One region of the Pseudoalteromonas sp. PB2-1 genome, then DNA from elsewhere that is predicted to be linked to it. Evidence: predicted binding sites of a transcription regulator. Region 1 holds the regulator's gene; the other holds the start of a gene.

The links. The regulator FliA, encoded in region 1, starts transcription of late flagellar genes. The targets are predictions, from matches to a motif close to CTAAAGNTNNNNNNNNNNNNGCCGATA.
Region 2: L0Z67_RS15355 (DUF5610 domain-containing protein) is a predicted target of FliA. The motif match lies at 8,220-8,246, and genes of this name have one in related genera.

Annotation. Positions count from the first base shown of each region.
Region 1 covers NZ_CP090667.1:2,574,584-2,585,376, reverse strand. Annotated here, with positions in the region: gene fliR (flagellar biosynthetic protein FliR) at 1-287, shown strand, start outside; gene flhB (flagellar biosynthesis protein FlhB) at 297-1,427, shown strand; gene flhA (flagellar biosynthesis protein FlhA) at 1,499-3,610, shown strand; gene flhF (flagellar biosynthesis protein FlhF) at 3,631-5,112, shown strand; gene L0Z67_RS12100 (MinD/ParA family protein) at 5,105-5,965, shown strand; gene L0Z67_RS12095 (RNA polymerase sigma factor FliA) at 5,992-6,702, shown strand; gene cheY (chemotaxis response regulator CheY) at 6,743-7,126, shown strand; gene L0Z67_RS12085 (protein phosphatase CheZ) at 7,144-7,911, shown strand; gene L0Z67_RS12080 (chemotaxis protein CheA) at 7,927-10,209, shown strand; gene L0Z67_RS12075 (chemotaxis response regulator protein-glutamate methylesterase) at 10,285-10,793, shown strand, end outside.
Region 2 covers NZ_CP090667.1:3,293,244-3,304,036, reverse strand. Annotated here, with positions in the region: gene gspM (type II secretion system protein GspM) at 1-462, shown strand, start outside; gene L0Z67_RS15405 (type II secretion system protein N) at 466-1,224, shown strand; gene L0Z67_RS15400 (UPF0149 family protein) at 1,248-1,862, shown strand; gene L0Z67_RS15395 (hypothetical protein) at 1,864-2,070, opposite strand; gene L0Z67_RS15390 (hypothetical protein) at 2,070-2,429, opposite strand; gene ccoG (cytochrome c oxidase accessory protein CcoG) at 2,713-4,143, shown strand; gene L0Z67_RS15380 (serine/threonine protein kinase) at 4,210-5,184, shown strand; gene L0Z67_RS15375 (thiol:disulfide interchange protein DsbA/DsbL) at 5,217-5,840, shown strand; gene L0Z67_RS15370 (thiol:disulfide interchange protein DsbA/DsbL) at 5,859-6,497, shown strand; gene L0Z67_RS15365 (DUF523 domain-containing protein) at 6,555-7,010, shown strand; gene trmA (tRNA (uridine(54)-C5)-methyltransferase TrmA) at 7,013-8,110, opposite strand; gene L0Z67_RS15355 (DUF5610 domain-containing protein) at 8,276-9,397, shown strand; gene murI (glutamate racemase) at 9,459-10,253, shown strand; gene L0Z67_RS15345 (RNA-binding protein) at 10,213-10,695, opposite strand.

The DNA.
Region 1 (10,793 bases):
CAGTGGACCATTACTGGGATATCGTCACTTGGGGTGGCTGGATGTTCACCACAGCCCTCGTTTTAGCCTTGGCGCCATTGACTGCTATGCTAGTCATTAACATGTCGTTTGGGGTGATGACACGTGCAGCACCACAGCTTAATATTTTCTCAATTGGTTTTCCGTTCACCTTAGTGGCCGGTCTTGTGATCATTTGGGCGACGCTGGGTAACTTTATGACCCAGTTCGAGTTCCAGTGGCTGAAAATGGTTGAGTTGATGTGTAGCCTTGTTGGTTGTACCCCTTAGGAGCGCACTATGGCTGAAGATTCAGGTCAAGAAAAAACCGAAGAACCCACCAGTAAAAAAATAGAAGACGCGAAGAAAAAAGGTCAAGTAGCTCGTTCGAAAGAGCTTGGTACAATGTTTGTTCTCATGTTTTCTGCTATTTCGCTGCTTTTGTACGGGCCAGAAATTGGTAAAGGCTTGTATAACGTGATGGGGCGATTGCTTAGCTTAAATCGTAATGAAACCTATGACACCACAAAAATGTTCTCGGTTTGGGGGGTTGTGGGTGATGCCTTGCTCTTTCCTATGGCGATGTTTGTTTTTATCATCGTTATTGCTGCTTTTATTGGTAATACCTTATTGGGGGGCTTTAATTTTAGTTGGAAAGCCGCTGCGCCTAAAGCCAACAAAATGTCTCCAGCTAAAGGCATAAAACGTATGCTAGGCCCACAAGCGGGGGTTGAATTGGTGAAGTCGCTGTTAAAATTTGCGGTTGTGGCTGGTTTTGCAGTGTTTTTAATTAATACCTTTTTCGATGAGATACTGCATCTGAGTATAGAAAGTGCGCCTGGTAATATTATCCACTCCCTTGAGATTTTATCGTGGATGTTTTTAGGACTGACATGTACTTTAATTGTTATTGCAGCTATCGATGCGCCTTACCAAAGTCATAAGCATCATAAAGAGCTAAAAATGACGCTTCAAGAAGTCAAAGATGAGTATAAAAACTCAGAAGGTGACCCACAAATAAAAGCACGTATTCGTCGTACGCAACGAGAAATGTCGCAACGACGGATGATGCAAGATGTGCCTGATGCGGATGTTATTGTAACCAACCCGACTCACTACTCTGTTGCCATTAAATATGACACAGCAAAAGCAGGGGCGCCTATCGTACTTGCTAAAGGCCTTGATGAACTTGCTATGCAGATTCGTAAAGTGGGTAAGGGTAATGATGTCCCTATCGTTGAGTCGCCAGTACTGACGCGTGCGCTTTATCATACGACAGAAGTTGGGCAGCAGATACCCGATCAACTGTTCACCGCGGTTGCCCAAGTACTTGCCTATGTATTTCAGCTAAAACGCTTCAAAAAAGGCCGTGGTAAACGCCCAATCCCTCTGAATAAAAAACTGCCAATACCTGATGATTATAAATATTAGCGAGTCGCTTTATAACTTGGAATAGTTATTGCAAATTCCGTATAGTGTCAATTTTTTGAAATTGTTGAATTATGGAATTTAAAGCGGTATTACAACAACTTAATAAAGATAAAAAAGAGTATGCTAAAGGTGTGGGTACACCATTACTAGTGTTAGCTGCGCTAGGTATGGTGATTTTACCACTGCCACCTTTTCTTTTAGATATTCTTTTTTCGTTTAATATCGCGCTCGCACTTGTGGTACTTCTGGTCACGGTTTATACCATGAAGCCACTTGAGTTTGGTATGTTTCCAGCCGTATTGTTAATCGCCACGATTATGCGCCTTGCACTCAATGTTGCCAGTACCCGTGTTGTGCTACTTGAAGGTCACAACGGTGGTGACGCAGCAGGTAAGGTTATCGAAGCATTTGGCTCGGTGGTGATAGGTGGTAACTATGCCGTAGGTTTAGTGGTCTTCCTTATCCTTATTATCATTAACTTTGTTGTTATCACCAAAGGGGCAGGCCGTATTTCTGAAGTGTCAGCACGTTTCACCCTAGATGCAATGCCAGGTAAACAAATGGCGATTGACGCCGATTTAAATGCCGGTTTTATCAGTGCAGAACAAGCGCGTGAGCGCCGTGATGAAGTAACCCGTGAAGCTGATTTTTACGGTTCAATGGACGGTGCAAGTAAGTTCGTTAAAGGCGATGCCATCGCCGGTATCGTGATACTTGTAATCAATATTGTTGGTGGTTTATTTGTTGGTATGATCCAGCACGACTTAAGCTTTAGTCGAGCGATGGAGGTTTATACTCTGCTAACGATTGGTGATGGCCTAGTAGCGCAATTACCATCACTGTTACTTTCAATTGGTACGGCGATTGTTGTGACGCGTCAAAATGAGTCGCACAACATGGGGGAGCAGTTTAAAACTCAGTTAGGTAACGAAAAATCTTTATATATTGCATCGGGCATTCTAATCACCATGGGTTTAGTGCCAGGTATGCCGCATATCGCATTCTTAAGCTTAGGTGCATTGCTTGGCTATCTTGCATATTTCACGCAAAAACAAAAAGCAAAAGCCGAAGCCGAGCAAGCAGAAATCGAAGCAAATGGCGGAGCACCAGGCACCGGTGTTGCTAATAAACAAGAGCAAAAAGAGCTGGGCTGGGATGATGTTCAGCAAGTAGATGTTATTGGTCTAGAGGTTGGTTATCGTTTAATTCCACTTGTGGACCAATCACAAGGCGGAGAACTACTTAATCGCATTAAAGGCGTGCGTAAAAAGCTATCTCAAGAACTTGGTTTCTTAGTACCTCCTGTGCATATTCGCGATAACTTAGAGCTCGATCCAAATGCCTATCGCATCACGATGATGGGTGTATCAAGTGGTGAAGGTGAATTAAAGCACGGTGATGAGCTGGCAATTAACCCAGGTCAAGTATTTGGCCCAATCAAAGGTGTTGAGACAAAAGATCCTGCATTTGGCCTTGATGCAGTATGGATCAAGCCAGATCAAAAAGACGAAGCCCAATCTCTTGGTTATACGGTTGTTGATTCTGCGACTGTGGTTGCTACACACATCAGTCAGTTGCTAACGAACAGCGCAGCCTTGCTACTTGGTCACGAAGAAGTGCAAAACTTATTAGACATGCTAGCGAAGAGCCACCCACGTCTTGTTGAAGGTTTGGTGCCTGACGTTCTACCACTCACAACCGTTGTAAAAGTACTACAAAATTTACTTAATGAAGGGGTGGCAATTCGCGATATGCGCTCGATTGTTCAAACCCTTGTTGAATATGGCCCACGTAGCCAAGACCCTGATGTACTAACAGCTGCAGTACGAATTTCACTGCGTAGACTTATCGTTCAAGACGCTGTTGGTATGTCTTCTGAGATCCCTGTCATAACCTTGGCGCCTGAGTTGGAACAGATGTTGCATCAGTCACTTCAAAATGCAGGTGACGAAGGTGCCGGAATAGAACCAAGCCTTGCAGAGCGACTTCAGCAATCATTGAATGAAGCGCATCAAAACCAAGAAATGGCCGGTGAACCTTCAATACTGTTAACGTCAGGAATGTTACGTACTGTGTTATCTCGTTTTGTTAAGTACACGATTCCAGGTTTAAGGGTCATGTCTTATCAAGAGGTACCAGACGAAAGACAGATTAAGATTGTCAGCTCAGTAGGCCAACAATAGGATAGTAAAGGGGTTGAACCATGAAAATTAAACGTTTTTTTGCTAAAGATATGCGCACTGCACTTAAAGAAGTGAAAGATGAATTAGGTGTTGATGCGGTTATTATGTCAAATAAAAAGCTCGCTAACGGTGTTGAAATTGTTGCAGCTGTAGATTATGACAAGGCAGCCCCTAAAGCTGAAGCAGCGCCCGTAGCAGTGCAATCAAAACCTGCGCCACAGCCTAATTTTGTTAAGCCTGAGCCAATGCGTGCTAAACCTGAGCCGCAAGCACAAGTTGCCGATAGCCTACAAGCGTTACTTGAGCGCCAAGCCCCACGCCCTCGTTCGCCTGAGCTTGCATCTATGTTTAGCCAATCTGGTATCGATACGAGCGAACACTATCAACCTAAAGAGCCTAGTTTTCAACAGCAACAACCTGAGTATGCTCAAAAGCCACGCTACCAAGAACAAGCTGCACCTCGCATGCAAACGCAAGCCCATAGCCTAGGTTTTGATGATGACTTAGATGCAGGCTTTGATGATTTAGATTCACCGGTAGAACAGAAAAACTCTGCGCCTGCTAACCAATCAGAAATGGCGACAATGCGTGAAGAAATGAATGCGATTCGTCAATTACTCGAACATCAAGTATCGGGCTTAATGCAGCAAGATATGGCACGTCGTGATCCAACTCGTGCGTGTATGATTGACCGTTTAGCGGGGATGGGAATTGAGCGTGATGTTGCTGAGCAAATGGCGTGTTTTATTCCAGACGATGTTTCACGTCAACAAGCTTGGCAAGCACTCCTGCAAATGGTTGAAAACCAAATGCACACCACCAATAACGAAATCTTACGTCAAGGCGGCGTGTTTGCACTTGTTGGGCCTACAGGGGTTGGTAAAACAACCACCGTTGCTAAGCTTGCTGCGTTAGGAGCCCAAAAATACGGTGCCGACAAAGTTGCATTAATTACGACGGATACATACCGGATTGGTGCCTACGAACAACTTGCTACCTATGGCCGTATTATTGGCTGTGGTGTTAAACAAGTAAAAGATGCAAATGAATTGGCTGAAGTGCTATACCATTTACGTAATAAGCGACTAGTATTAATAGACACAGCGGGAATGAGCCAACGTGATTTACGCTTGACTGAGCAGCTTAATACACTAATGCGTAATCAGCGAGTTGATATTCGTAGTTACTTAGTATTAAGTGCTACAGCACAAATAAATGTGTTGCAAGAAACCGTAAGACACTTTAAAAAGGTGCAACTAAGTGGTTGTATATTCACTAAGTTGGATGAATCGCTAAGTTTAGGTGAGATTATCAGCATAGCGATTCAAAATCGTCTTCCGATAGGGTATCTTACTAATGGTCAGCGAGTTCCAGAGGATATTCGTGTTGCAAATGCCGAAAAACTAGTGAAAAAGGCTGAGCAATTGTATTTAAAACGAGCAAAAGCACAACATTCACGACGTCAAGCAGTAGCGTCGAGCACAGTAGGGATGTATGATTAACACAGTATTAGATCAAGCAAGCGGCCTGCGCAAAATGAATCAAAATAATAATAGTGGCGTTAAAGTTATCGCTGTGACTGGTGGCAAAGGTGGTGTGGGTAAAACCAATGTTTCACTAAATACCGCTATTGCACTCGGTCAGCAAGGAAATCGAGTATTAGTACTTGATGCCGATTTGGGATTGGCAAATTGTGACGTCATGCTTGGCCTTCGTGTTGAACGTAACTTATCTCATGTTTTATCTGGCGAATGTGAGCTAGATGAAATCCTTGTTGAAGGCCCTGCGGGGATTAAAATAGTCCCTGCAACCTCTGGTTCGCAGAGCATGGTGGAACTAAGCCCTTCTGAGCATGCCGGCCTTATCCGCGCTTTTAGCGAGTTAAATACAGAGTTTGATATCTTAATTGTTGATACCGCCGCGGGTATTTCCGACATGGTATTAAGCTTTTCACGTGCAGCACAAGATGTCGTTGTGGTTGTATGTGATGAACCTACCTCCATAACCGACGCCTATGCACTTATTAAAGTACTGAGCCGTGAACATGGTGTATATAAATTTAAAATTGTTGCCAATATGGTCCGCAGTATGCGTGAAGGCCAAGAATTGTTTGCTAAACTATCAAAAGTAACCGATCGTTTCTTGGATGTATCTATGGAATTAGTTGCAACAATACCGTATGACGAAAATATGCGTAAATCGACTCGACGCCAAAAAGTGATTGTTGAGTTGTTTCCTAGTTCGCCAGCAGCAGTCGCATTTAAAACATTAGCAACAAAAGCAGTTAAGTGGCCAATACCGAATCAACCATCCGGTCATTTAGAATTTTTTATTGAAAAACTAGTAAACGGCTAACTATGACAACATCGGTGAATAAAGCGATGGGATATCAATCAGCAAACAATTTGAATGCGATTGTCGAAAAGCATGCCTCTTTAGTCAAAAAAGTGGCATGCCATTTAATTGCTCGTTTACCCGCCAGTGTTCAATTAGACGATTTAATTCAATCAGGCATGATTGGCCTTATAGAAGCATCAAAAAACTTTGATGCAGGCAAAGGAGCGAGCTTTGAAACCTTCGCTGGTATACGCATTCGCGGTGCGATGCTTGATGAAATTCGTCGCGGGGATTGGGCGCCTCGCTCTGTTCACCGAAATGCACGCCTCGTTGCTGAAACCATAGCCGCACTAGAAAGTACTTTAAATCGAGAACCCAAAGATACAGAAGTTGCTGAAAAACTTGATATTACGCTCGATGAGTACCATCATATCTTACATGATGTAAATTCTAGTAAAGTTCTGGGTATTGAGGATTTAGGTGTTGATGAAGACGTTATTACACCTATGGGGCAAGATTTAGCACTAGACAAACCGTTTAATAACGTTAAAAATGAACGGTTTAACCAATCTCTATTAACGGCTATTCAATCGTTACCGGAAAGAGATGCACTTGTTTTATCTTTGTATTACAACGATGAAATGAATTTAAAAGAAATAGGGCACATACTCGACGTAAGTGAATCGCGTGTGAGTCAAATACATGGTCAGGCGATGATTAAGCTCAAAGCAAAAATCAATGACTGGATTAATTAGTAGTAAGTAAATATAGGTTCAAACCTCACCGGAGGATGTTTTGGATAAAAACATGAAAATTCTTGTTGTTGATGATTTTTCTACAATGAGACGTATCATTAAAAACCTGTTAAGGGATTTAGGTTTCACCAATGTGCAGGAAGCTGATGATGGTTCAACAGCATTACCAATGCTACAAAATCAAGAATTTGATTTTGTTGTCACCGATTGGAACATGCCAGGTATGCAAGGTATTGATTTATTGAGAGCTATTCGTGCCGACGACAGCCTAAAGCATATTCCAGTGCTCATGGTGACAGCTGAAGCGAAAAAAGAACAAATTGTTGCTGCTGCTCAAGCGGGTGTAAATGGTTATATCGTTAAACCATTCACTGCTGCGACACTGAAAACCAAATTGGAAAAAGTGTTTGAACGTTTAGGTTAATCTAAGGGGAGAGGCTTATGTCAGCACTTGCTGCGCCTCAAATAAGTTTAGAGCAAGCTCGTCAACTTGTTGAGTATCTTGAAAATGGTGAACAAGAAAAAGCGGATAAGCTAATACTTGACACAGCATCAAAAGAACAATCAGAGCTGTTTGCAGAAATTGGTAAATTAACGCGACAACTTCATGAAGCGCTAAAAAACTTTGATCTCGATACGCGTTTAACTGGCTTAACAACGGAAGCAATACCCGATGCTAAACAGCGCTTAAATTATGTCATGGAAATGACAGAAAGCGCCGCTAATAAGACCATGGATGCAGTGGAAGCAAGTTTGCCAATTGCTCAGCAACTTGCAGACGATATAGCGACGATAAAACCTACGTGGGATCGTTTGATGAATCGAGAAATTGAGCTCGGTGAATTTAAATCGCTATGTCATAGCTTAGATAAGTTTATGAACAGCTCGCAAACTAAAACAGATGAGTTACAAGGCTTGATGACGAATGTGCTGATGGCACAAGATTATCAAGACTTAACAGGGCAAGTTATACGCCGAGTCATCGAATTAGTACGCGAAGTAGAAGACAGTTTAATCAATCTTTTAACTGTGTTTGGCAGTCAAGAAGATGGTCATCAAAAACAAGAAAAACAGGCCATAGAACAAGCACCTGCACAAAGCGATACGCTTGCAGGTCCTGAAGGGCCAATTATTGATAAAGAGTCTCGCGATGATGTTGTCTCAGGACAAGATGAAGTTGATGATCTATTATCAAGTCTGGGCTTCTAAGAGGAGAGTAGCTGCATGAGCTTTGAAGTCGATGAAGATATTTTACAGGATTTCCTAGTTGAAGCTGGAGAAATCTTAGAGCTTTTGTCAGAGCAATTAGTCGAACTGGAAAATAACCCAGAAGATAAAGATTTATTAAATGCCATTTTTAGGGGCTTCCATACCGTAAAAGGTGGGGCTGGCTTCTTAAGCATGACAGAACTTGTTGATGCATGTCATGGCGCCGAAAATGTCTTTGATTTATTACGACAAGGCGGGCGTACTGTTACATCTGAATTAATGGATGTTATTTTACAGGCACTCGATACAATAAATGAGATGTTTACGACCATCCAGAACCGTGAGCAACCAGAGCCTGCGGATCCTGCCCTCCTTGAAGCCCTTCACAAATTAAGTCATCCACCGAGCGCAGAAGAACTTGCTGGTGAAGACACATCAATTACAGAGGGTGTCAGTGCGGCACCAGAAGAGCCCGTTGTTGAAGAGCCTATCATTGATAGCCCAGAAGTAACTGCTGATGTGGCAACGGATAACGTTGATGAAGACGACCCGTTTGCATTTGATATGTTGTTTGATGGTGGTTTGGCTGATACCCAGCCTGAAGCACAAAATATTGATGAAATTACTGAAGACGAATTTGAAAGCTTACTTGATGAACTCCATGGTAAAGGGCAAAGCCCAGCAGCCGTAGAGGCAGAAAAAGTAAGTAATAATAGTGATGATATCACTGATGATGAATTTGATAGCTTATTAGATGAACTGCACGGAGTAGGTAGCTTTGGTGAAGTAAAATCAACTAGCACACCAGAACAAGTGCCGACTGAAAAGCCTGTCAGTACAGTATCAGCGCCTGCTGGTAGTGAGAGTGACGATGAAATTAGTGATGATGAATTTGAAGCATTGCTGGATGAGTTACATGGTAAAGGAACAGCGCCTAAGTCACTAGAGTCTTCATCACCAGCACAGCCTACAGAGCCAAAAGCGCCAGAAGTAGCTAAAGCTGAGCCTAGTAAACCAGTGCCGCAAGCAAAACCAGCAACCCCTGCGCCAGCAAAAGCGGCTCAACCAGCCCCTGTTGCAGCTAAAGCAGAACCTAAGCCAAGTGCCGCTGCGAAAAAAGCACCTGCACCACAGGCAGAAACTACGGTACGTGTTGATACTAAACGTCTTGACGAGATTATGAACATGGTTGGTGAACTGGTGCTTGTTCGTAACCGTTTAGTTAGTCTTGCTAATAATACCAACAGTGAATCTATGGGTAAGGCTATCTCGAATTTAGATGTTGTCACAGCAGACTTACAAGGTGCTGTGATGAAGACACGCATGCAGCCAATCAAGAAAGTATTCGGCCGCTTCCCTCGCGTTGTTCGTGACTTAGCTCGTAGCTTGAAAAAAGATATTAATCTGCTGTTGGTGGGTGAAGATACCGATTTAGATAAAAACTTAGTTGAAGCCCTTGCTGATCCACTTGTGCATTTGGTTCGTAACTCAGTTGACCATGGTATTGAAATGCCTGATGTGCGTGAGGCCGCAGGTAAACCTCGTACAGGGACTGTGACGCTATCAGCATCACAAGAAGGCGATCATATCTTACTTACCATCCGTGATGATGGTGCCGGTATGGACGCCGAGAAATTGAAAAAGATAGCAATCAGTAAAGGTGTTATTGACCATGACCAAGCTAGCAGACTCTCTGATACAGAGGCCTACAATTTAATTTTTGCTCCTGGCTTCTCAACGAAAGAAGAGATTTCTGATATTTCGGGCCGTGGTGTGGGTATGGATGTGGTGAAAACCAAGATCACCCAACTAAATGGCTCAGTTAATATTCAGTCAGAACTCGGAGTCGGTACTGTACTTGAAATTAAAGTACCGCTTACATTGGCTATTCTTCCAACATTAATGGTTATTGTTGGAGAACAAACATTTGCGTTACCACTTGCAGGTGTTAGTGAAATTTTTCACCTTGACCTAACTAAGACGAATGTGGTCGATGGGCAACTGACGATTATTGTTCGCCAGAAAGCCATTCCACTCTTTTACCTCGAACATTGGTTAGTGAAAGGTGCAAATAGCCAAGAACGCAAAGCCGAAGGACATGTTGTTATTGTTCAAATAGGTACGAAACAGGTAGGCTTTGTTGTTGACTCGTTGATAGGTCAAGAAGAAGTCGTTATTAAGCCGCTTGATGCTTTATTACAAGGTACACCAGGCATGGCGGGTGCGACGATTACCTCTGATGGTGGGATTGCACTTATTTTAGATGTGCCAAGCATGCTAAAACATTACGTTGGCTAGCATTATTTAAACTCACTATTTTAAGTGCGCGTGGATACAGCGCACTTACACTGAACACATAACAAGAGAGTGCCAATGGCAGTCAAAGTATTAGTTGTCGATGATTCGAGCTTTTTTCGCCGTCGTGTCAGCGAAATTTTAGAGCAAGATAGTAATATCCAAGTTGTAGGCTTTGCCGTGAATGGCCGAGAAGCTGTTGATAAGGCAAAAGAGCTTAGACCTGATGTCATTACTATGGATGTTGAAATGCCCGTTCTTGATGGTATTAGTGCCGTTAAAGAGATCATGGCTGCTACACCAACACCTATTTTAATGTTTTCTTCATTAACTCGTGATGGTGCAACAGCAACACTTGATGCGCTTGATGCGGGGGCTTTGGACTTTTTACCGAAAAAGTTTGAAGATATTGCCCGAAATAACGAAGATGCAATCGCACTTTTACAAAATAAAGTAAAAGAAATTGGTCGCCGTCGCATTTCACGTTTTACACGTCCTGCTCCGCCACCTCGCACAGCATCTACAACATCTACAAGCACCAGAAGCGGTGGTATTGTTCAGCCTGATCGTAGTTTCAGCCGCCCAGC
Region 2 (10,793 bases), 720 kb from region 1:
TTAGTCAATTACTGGCGTTCTTTAAAAGAGCAAGAGCAACAACTTGTAATGATTGCCGGTGCTGTTTTTGTTATTTTTGTATTAGTGATGGGTATTTTTAGACCCCTCAACAATGCAATAGAAAAAGCAGAGCAAGACAACATAAAACAGCAAGAATTGCTTGCTTGGGTTGATGAGAGCATCATTAAGCTTAAAGCCAGTGGAAGTGCTCGTGTAACCAATGATCGCAGCTTAAGCCAAATCGTAAATAGTACGCGTAATCGCTATCAAATCACTATTAGTAAAATGCAACCAAACGATAACTCGCTTCGTTTGACAATTGACTCTGTCGAATTTAATAAATTAGTTGAATGGCTTGATGAGCTTGTTAATTCTCAAGGAGTACTTATTGAGAATTTGGATTTGAGTAAAGATGATAAATCAGGCTTTGTTCGTGTAAGTCGGTTGGTATTAGAGAAGTAGACGATGAAGAAAACAATTTTATTAGTCGCCATTTTTTTACTGTGCTTTTTGGTCTTCACTTTAGTGAAAACGCCAGCTGCTGTAGCGCTTGATTTAGCCACTCCATACCTACCTAAACAATTACAACTAGGTAAAGCTAGCGGTTCATTATGGGATGGTCGTGTCATGCAAGCGCGTTTTGAAAATGAACAGCTGAATAATGTGCGTTGGCAGATTTCGGGCTGGTCACTTTTTAGTGGCAAGCTCGTTGGTACAGTGCGCTTTGGTGACCCTAGAGACAAAGCTGATATCTCGGGTCGTGCTGACTTTTCATATGGTTTGTTTAACCAAGCCATAGATATCAAAAATGCAGTTTTAAGATTAACCGTTGAACGTGCAATGGCGCGTTTACAATTACCACTCCCTGTGAGTGCGCAAGGGCGTGTAATTGTTGACTTAGATGAATACAGCTCGGGCCAACCGTACTGTGATACATTAGCAGGTGAAATAGCGAGTCCAAATATTGATGTCAAAGGATTGAATGGCTGGTTCAGTGTTGGGCCTTTGAGTGGTCGTTTAAGCTGTAAGTCTGGTGATATCGCTGTATTAGTTGACCCTGAAAACCGCTTAGGTTTAGAAGCGGATGCAACGTTAAAAGCGAATCTAGACTTCAAGGTTGCAGGGTATATCAAACCAGAAGCAAGTCTTCCTAAAGAAGTACATGATGCAACTAAATTTCTTGGTCGCCCTGATAGTGAAGGTCGTTACCCATTAAATTTCTAATTTAGGTAAATAGTAGAAGTAATATGCAAATTCCTGAGTTTTCACCTGAGCAAAGCGTGTTATTAACACACTTTCTTTCAGAGCAAAAAAATGCCCTGTCTTTAGCGCAAACACAAGGCTACTTATTTGCTGTTATTTGTGCGCCAGAGCCTCTTGATGTTCATCAGTGGCTCGAACAGGTTTGTCCAGGATGTGACGGGCAAATGGATGAACAGGTGTTGTTTGCATTTATGGCATTGTATCAGCAGATCAGTGAGCAGGTTTTTGGAACAGGGTTTAGTTTGCCTGTCAGTTTGCAGGTGAATTCAAAACAGCAACAATATTTGGATATTCAAGAGTGTCAGCATTGGAGTCAAGGTTTCTTACTTGGAGCAAAAGATTATATTGCTAAATTATTAGCTGCGCCTTTGCTTAGTGAAGAGTTTAAAGCCGCACTAGATACCGCTCATCAGAGTTTAGGCTTTTTTAGCTTATCGCAATCGGATATTGCCGCGATTGCCAGTGAATATGAATTAACAGAGGGGCAGCTTTGTCAGCAACAATACGAGTTGATGGGGGAGTTTGCAGCGGGCTTTGCTGAGTTAATTGAGGTGGTTGCTATGAACAGTCAGTTGTACAATGATGAGGGCTGGAATTAGGTTAACTACCTAATTCCAAAATAATATCAGTGCAACCATTTTTACAGCGTACAACGCCTCTTCCTGGTTGATCTGTTTGCAAATCAAGAGTAAGAACACCTTTACAGGTTTCACAGTGTAGTGTTTGTCCCTTAGCCAATTTTTTTAGTAAGTTGCGTTGCTTTGCAAATGAATCACTGGCTTTTTTATTCAGAGTCGAAAAATCCATCACTTATTTAGCCTTTCTTTCAATGCACTTGAAACAATGCTACATACACTCTCTAAACGCTCACCATAAAAGTAGATGTTGATATCTTTCTCTCGGCAATAGCGTAGGTGAAATACCTGCAACTTCTCATCGGTTATGAATGTTTCTTCGACGTATTCCTGCTCAGAAGCTGATAAATTTAGTTGTGACTTAATAGTATTCTTTGCCATGTTTGCGGCAGGGCTTCTGTTGACTTTGCTAGCATTTGAAAGAAAGCCAATGCCATCACCGAGTAGTTTCTCTCTTGGCTCTTTGATCAATGGGTGATCAATAGTGAATAATGCTAAAATTATAAGCACTAAAATAAGAAATTTTTTCATAGCACAACAAACTTTGATCTGAATGAATAAGGTATGGCTGCAAGTTTAATAAAATGGCCAATTTAAAAGCAAGCAGATACGATGAAATAATTTAAACAGACATATTCGTGATCAATCCCTGAAATTTTTTAGAGATTGAGTATAATGATTTTGATGAGTTGGAAATTTCAGAAATCTTTGAACGTAATGAGATGCATTCTAATTTATTCACTGATTGTCTATATCTGTAAACTACAAACATAATGTTTGAGTATTTATTTCCTAGTGGCGTTGAGGAATTTTAATGGATAAACAAATTAAGGTTAAAAATATCCCAACGGAAGTAAAGATCCAGAAACCGGAAAACGCTTCCCTTGATGATAGATTTAACCCTCGCAACCGAATATACGTAAGGGCTGTTTCCGGTTTACATCAACTATTGAGACAGCGTATTGGCTTTATTGGCATGCTCGCTTTTATGTTGCTACCTTGGATTAACTATCAAGGTCAACAAGCGGTACTATTTGATCTTGTTGGTCAAAAGTTTAATATTTTCGGTTTAACTCTATGGCCTCAAGATCTCACTATTTTAGCGTTTATCTTGATGTTGGCTGCGTTTGCTTTATTTCTAGTGACGACCTTTTACGGGCGAGTTTGGTGTGGATACACATGCCCACAAACGGTTTGGACATTTATTTTTATTTGGTTTGAAGAAAAGTTTGAAGGCACAGCTAATCAGCGGAAAAAACTCGATCAACGGCCAATGGATTTTGATAAGTTTTGGCGCAAAACCGCAAAGCATAGCAGCTGGTGGTTATTCTCATTTTATACAGCTTTGACTTTTGTTGGTTACTTCACGCCGATAAGAGACTTACTTCCTGACGTATTTACACTCGATGCAACGGCTTACTCCTATGGCTGTATTGCCTTATTTGCGGTGTGTACTTATGGGAATGCTGGCTGGATGCGCGAAATCATGTGCTTACATATTTGTCCATATTCACGTTTCCAATCGGCTATGTTTGATAAAGATACTTTTACGGTGAGTTATGATGAAGCACGTGGCGAAAACCGAGGCCCTCGCTCACGTAAACAAGACCCGAAAGAGCTGGGATTAGGTGATTGTATTGACTGTAACTTGTGTGTACAAGTATGTCCGACAGGTATCGATATTCGTAACGGTCTGCAGTATGAATGCATTAACTGTGGTGCTTGTATTGATGCGTGTGATGGAGTCATGGATAAAATGGATTATCCAAGAGGACTTATCTCCTACACAACAGAACGTAACTTAGAAACACCTGAAAATAAAACACATGCAGTACGTCCTAAGTTGATAGGTTATATGGTGATTCTTGTTGTTTTAACTGGGGCACTGGTTGCAAATATTGCGATGCGTAAACCGATGGAGTTCGATATTATTCGTGACCGAAATCAACTTTATCGCGTTGACTTTAATGGCTTGGTAGAGAACACCTATACACTTAAAGTCATCAATAAAGCACAGTATGAGCAAACCTTTAATATTGCTGTAGAAGGGTTAGATAACTTTGAATATATAGGTAAACAAACATTCACCGTTCCTTCTGGGGAATCATACAATGTGCCTCTCTCTCTAGTCGTTGATCCTTATGATTTGAAAAAGCCAATGACTAAGTTTGAGTTTGTACTTTCTGTCGATTCCGAGCCTGATGTACAGATTTCACAGCCTAGCAACTTCTTTAAGGGACAATAATTAAGTACACTGAGCACATACAATAAAAAGCGGGGATTTCCCGCTTTTTTTATATAATGGGACCTTATGAGTAAATTTAGTTTTGTTGACCTTACGCCAGATTCAATTTTAGATGCCGTAGAAAGTATCGGAATTTATGCAGAGTCAGGGCTATTGGCTTTAAATAGCTACGAAAATCGTGTTTATCAGTTTAAAGCTGAAGATGGTTATCGTTATGTTGTTAAGTTTTACAGGCCTGAACGCTGGACTAAGGAGCAAATACTTGAAGAACATGCTTTTGCGTTTGAACTCGCGGAAGCTGAAGTGCCTGTTGTTGCGCCGGTTTGTAGAGAAGGTGAAAGTCTCTTCGAACATAATGGATATTTGTTTGCATTATTCCCAAGTGTAGGAGGGCGGATTTTTGAAGTTGATAACTTAGATCAACTCGATGTCCTTGGCCGCCTAATAGGGCGGATGCATCAAATTGCAAAGGCACAATCCTTTTCTCATCGCCCTGAAATGAGTTGCGAAGAATATTTGCAGACAGCGAAAGTTCATTTGCAAGCGAGTAACTTAGTGCCTATGGCCCTTGAACATCCGTTTTATACTATTTTGGATCTGGTTATTAACGAGACGACGGCTCAGTATAAAAATGTTGAAACAATCCGTCTGCATGGTGATTGTCACGCTGGCAATATTCTTTGGTCAGGTGATGCACTTATGTTTGTAGATTTGGATGATAGTCGTCAAGGTCCTGCCATTCAAGATTTATGGATGATGCTCAGTGGCGATCGTAATAACCAACTGTTACAGTTAGACACCTTAGTTGCGGCGTACGAAGAGTTTTGTGATTTTGATCATAATCAGCTTAAACTCATCGAACCATTACGTGCCATGCGAATGGTGCATTATATGGGGTGGCTCGCAAAACGCTGGGATGATCCTGCATTTCCACGGAACTTTTCTTGGTTCGCAGAAGACAAATACTGGGAGCAGCAAATACTTGCTCTAAAAGAACAGCTTGCGGCATTACAAGAAGCCCCGTTAAAATTATTACCATAAATTTTAAAAAGATAAGTAAAGACGAGAAAATAATGTTTAAAAAATTAAAGTTAAGTCTACTCATTCTATGTTTACCTTTTGCTGCATTTGCGGCTGACTTCGAAGCAGGTAACCAGTATGAAGTATTGAAAGTTGAAAAAAGTGCTACCCCGCAAGTGACTGAGTTTTTCTCTTTTTATTGCCCACACTGCTTTAAGTTTGAGCCAGTAGCGAAAGCACTGACCGCAGCGCTGCCAGAGGGCACTGAGTTTGTTAAAAACCACGTTAACTTTTTAGGTGGGGTGTCAAAACAAACACAAAGTAACTTAAGCTATGCCTACCTTATTGCTAAGCAACAAGGAAAGGGAGAGCAAGTGGCAGATCAAATTTTTCATAGCATTCATGTTCAACGTGCACCACTGCAAAATATTAAAGATGTGAAAGCATTACTGGCAACGAACGGTATTAGTAATGAAGTCTTTGATACTGAAATTGCAAGTATGCCAGTAATTAGTGCAGAAAAAGCGATGCAAGACAAACAAAATAAGTATTCACAAATCGGTGCACTTACAGGCGTACCAACATTTATTGTAAATGATAAATATAAAATTAACTTAAACACTATCAAGAGCCAAGAGCAGCTTGATGAGCTGGTTAAGTTTTTACTAAAACAATAATTTTGGAGTGTAAAAGTAATGATTAAGTTAGTTAAAGCTACCTTATTGGCGATGACATTAGGATTGGCAGCGAATGCAACTGCTGCACAATATGAAGAAGGTAAGCATTACGAAGCATTTGATGCGCGCGCTTCTAAAAAGCCTGAAGTAAAAGAGTTTTTCTCATTTTATTGTCCGCATTGTAATAGCTTCGAATCAATCGTTGCGCAGCTAAAGCCGCTTTTGAATGACGGTGTTGCTTTTAAAAAGAGCCATGTAGACTTTTCAGGACCTCGTGATCCAGAAATTCAGGCTATGTTAGCTCAAGCTTATGCAACTGCGGCTGTGTTACCACAAAAAGATGCTTTAGTGGCTGCCATTTTTAATCACATTCATGGTAAACGTGCACGAATCAATGAATTAGCAGATATGAAAGATATCTTCGTATCACAAGGTGTATCGGAAGCTGATTTTGATAAATACTACAATAGCTTTTCTGTACGTACGATGGCATCAAAAATGAAACGCGATCAAGAGTACTACAAACAAAAAGGCGCATTGAAAGGCGTACCAACATTCATTGTGAATGGCAAATATCGTTTAATTTTAGGTGCTGAGTCCGGTATTAGTGATGCAAAAGGTATGGCTGACCTTATCAACTATTTAGCTGATAAATAAATATAAGCAAATATATTAATAAGCTCCGCTCGCGGAGCTTTTTTATTGGTGATGAACATGGAAAAAGTTTTAGTATCAAGCTGCTTACTGGGTAATCCTGTACGCTACGATGGCCAATCGCAAAACCTATTAGACCCAGGATTAGAATCACTCAAACAACAAAAAAGGTTAGTTTCCTTTTGTCCTGAAGTGGCTGGTGGTTTACCTATCCCAAGGCCGCCCGCTGAAATTAAAGAGGGTCGAGTGTTAACGAAAGATGCAGAAGATGTCACTGCTGAATTTATCGCAGGAGCAGAACAAGCCTTAAAAATTTGCCAAAAGCATAAAATTCGTTTTGCTTTACTAAAAGAGTCCAGTCCCTCCTGCGGGCGTAACACAATCTACGATGGCAGCCATACGGGGCATAAAGTTATAGGGATGGGTTTAACCGCACAGTTATTACAAAGTAATAATATAGAGGTGTTCAGTGAAGAGCAGTTGCCAGCGCTATTTGCTGCGCTGGCAGAAAACTAAACTTATTTACGTTGTAAAAATACACCAGACTCAATGTGATGCGTGTATGGAAATTGGTCAAATATAGCAAAGCGCTTAACTTCGTGTGTTTTACAAAGGTGCTCAAGGTCGCGTTCAAGCGTATCTGGATTACATGAGATATAGATAATATTGTTGTAATTGGCCACGAGATCACAGGTGAGCGTGTCCATTCCTGCACGGGGTGGGTCAACTAAAATACTCTGACAATTATAACTTTTCAGATCAATGCCTTCTAAGCGAGAAAACGTGCGTTCACCTTTCATGGCTTGCGTGAACTCTTCGCTCGACATGCGAATAATATCTAAGTTATCCACTTTATTTTGTGCAATATTATATTGTGCAGAGTAAACAGATGATTTAGAAATTTCAGTTGCGAGTACACGATCAAACGAGTTCGCTAAAGCAATCGAGAAGTTACCGTTACCACAATATAGTTCGAGTAGATCATTCTCTAATGGTTCACAAAGTGCTTGTGCCCATTCAAGCATCTTAATATTTACTTTGGCATTTGGTTGGGTAAAGCTATTTTCTACTTGTTGATAAATAAGCTCTTTTCCATTGACGTTTAGGCGCTCTACGACGTAGTCATTACCAATCACTTCTTTTTGTTTACGTGCGCGGCCAATAAAGTCGATGTTAAATTGTGTACTGAGTTTTGCTTTTAGTGCTTTAATTGCCTCTAACCACTCATCACATAAGGGCTTGTGATAAAGCAAACTGACAAGAATCTCACCACTTAAAGTTGATAGGTAATCAATTTGAAATAACTTACGGCGCAGGATTTCACACCCTTTTAAGTTTTCAATCATTGCCTGCATAACTTCACCGACTAAAGGCGCAGCAGGGTCAAAATTTTCAACGCGAATTTTCTCTTTGGTTTGTTGATCAAACATAATGTGAAATAGATCATCACCTTCATGCCAAACGCGAAACTCAGCTCGTTGACGGTAGTGAATTGGATCAGAGCTAAATACTTCTAACTTTTCAACACCGAAACGTTGAAACTGAGAAAAGATGCGCTGCTCCTTTTCACTTAGTTGTGCATCATATTGAGTTGTATCAATTTTTATAACCGCCATGGCTGATTACCTTTTATCTCTTAGCTTTATATCGGCGCTATTGTAGGGGGCATAGAAGATTTGTCTAGTTTTGTTACTTATTTTTGGTGTTGTTTTTTTATACAGAAAACTTAAGTTTTCTAACTTTTAGCCGATAATGAGGTAATCATCACATGGAGTCGGATCATGAAAATTGGCAACCAAGGCTATATGCCTAATACAAACGTAAATAAGTACAATGGTAAGCAACCATTGCAGCAGCCTAAAATTCAAAGTGCTCATGATAGCTATCAGCAAAGAGGGCGAGAGTTGGCCGCCAAAGTGCTCGGCGATAAACTTGCCGCTGAGTTAGGGTTACCTGTTGTAGAAGAGAAAAAAGATAAGCCCCTGTTTGACTTTGAAGCAATCGTTAAGAATGTACTTGATTTCGTTGGCGGCGCTATTCGCAAAGCAAAAGCGGATGGTGCAGATGATGAAAAACTTAAAAGTATGCTGGGTGAAGCCCGAAAAGGCGTTCAAATGGGAGTTGATGAGGCTTATGAAGAGCTAAAAGGTTCAAATCTGCTAAATGACGATATTGAAGAAGGTATTGAGAAATCAAAAGAAGGTATCTTCAGTGGTATAGATCAACTTGAGGAAAGTCTTTTTAACCCCAAGCCAGCTTCTGTGTCGGTAAGCCAAGCACAATATATAAGTTTACGAAATAATGCTGAGTATACATTCACGACAGCAGAAGGCGATGAAGTGAGTATCAGTTTTGCAGATGCGTATACTAGCCAATCTGCCAGTGCTTATAGCAAGCGTGGTGGAAATGAAGCATTTGTAAGTGAGTCATCACAATCTCGCGAGCTTTCATTTTCGATGTCAGTGAATGGTGAACTAAATGAACAAGAGCAAGAAGCAATTAATGCGCTTATGGAAGATTTACAAGGAGTGAGCGAGACCTTTTTCTCAGGTTCATTAGATGAAGCATTTAAACAGGCGCAGGAACTTAGTTTAGGTAATGAGCAGCTTGTTGCCTTCTCTATGGATCTTAAACAAACGAAGACTGTTGCAAGCATAAAAGGCTATGAACAAGTCAGGCCTACTCCTGAAAAAGATGTCGCAGAAAAGATAGCGCCATTTAATGATGACTTGAAAGAAACCTTGAATAAGGCAAATGAACTTGGTTTACAAAATCAACTTGCTGGTATTTTAGAGTGGTTAAATCAAGATAAAGAAGAAGTGAGCAAGTTAGTCGACTATACCAAGACCATGCTTGAGCAGATGAATAAGATCAACGCTGACATCGAAGAGCTAAAATCGTAAGCTTTCTTTTTAAATAACTGCATGGCAAACTTCTGACCTTTGATTTTCAGGGGAAAGCAGTTTGTCAGCTCATATCATGGTATTTGATTCAGGTATTGGAGGTACTACTGTACTTGAGCAAATTCAACAACTGATACCTGAAGCCACTTATAGTTACTTTATGGACAATGTACTATTGCCCTATGGTGCTAAACCGCCGCAAAAGATCATTCAACGCTTACTGGCTTTAATTCATTTTATTGAAAGTAGCGCATTGCAAGTTGATATCTTAGTAATAGCTTGTAATACCGCTTCGACCTCTGCACTCAACATCATTCGTAGGCACACTCATATTGAAATAGTAGGTGTGGTACCTGCAATTAAACCCGCTTGCCTAATAAGTAAAACAAAACATATCGGTCTAATTGCCACTCCCGCAACTGTAAATAGTCATTACACTAAAGCACTTATCAAAGAACATGGTAAAAATACGAAAGTAAGCTTATATGCATCAACCAAGCTGGTGGAGTTAGCTGAAACATTGTTTCATACTCATTCATTATCTAACTATGAGTTTAATGAAGAAATAGCTGCACTCAATATTGCTGGTGATATTGATGTGCTAGTGTTAGGTTGCACACACTTTCCATTATTAGCAAATACATTAGCGATGTGCTTTGAGAAGCCGGTAAAGTTAATTGATTCCGGTAAAGCGATTGCCAATAGGGTAAGTAGCTTATTAATGAAACATCAACTTGCCTTATCAATAGACACAAAAAAGCCGCTGCGTTATTACGCAACGGCCCCTATTGATGCTTCGCAATTAAGCATCGAGCTTATAGAGTTGACTGATCAGACTCCTGACGAAAGTGACTAGCTTCACCTTCTTGTTTTTGTTTTGCCTCACGCACTTTCAAAGTGCGTTGCTGGAATTCACTATCATTCAACTGATTGATTGCTTTGTCTGCATCGGTTTCAGCCATTTCAACAAAACCAAATCCACGTCGCTTACCAGTGTTTTTATCTTTCAATAGACGGACGTTGAACACTTTGCCTTGTTCTTCGAACAAAGCACGAACGACACCTTCATTAGCACGGTAAGGAAGATTGCCAACATAAAGTGTTTTTGTTTTTACTTCAGCCTCCTCACTTGCCGGTGATGCAACAACAGCAATCACTAAAGCACCAATTAATAAACCTGCACCAAACAACAACGCAGGGTCTAAGGCTAAGCTTGCAAATGCAAACTTAACAACGACAAAACCTAATACAGCAATAATAATAGAGAAAAGAAAAGATTTTTGATCGGGTAATTTCATTTTAGATCTACCAATAAACAGGAAATAAACATTAATTTAACATTGTGAGCTTGCTATCTTAACGTGTTAAATGAACATAGCAATGTTATTTGCATTAA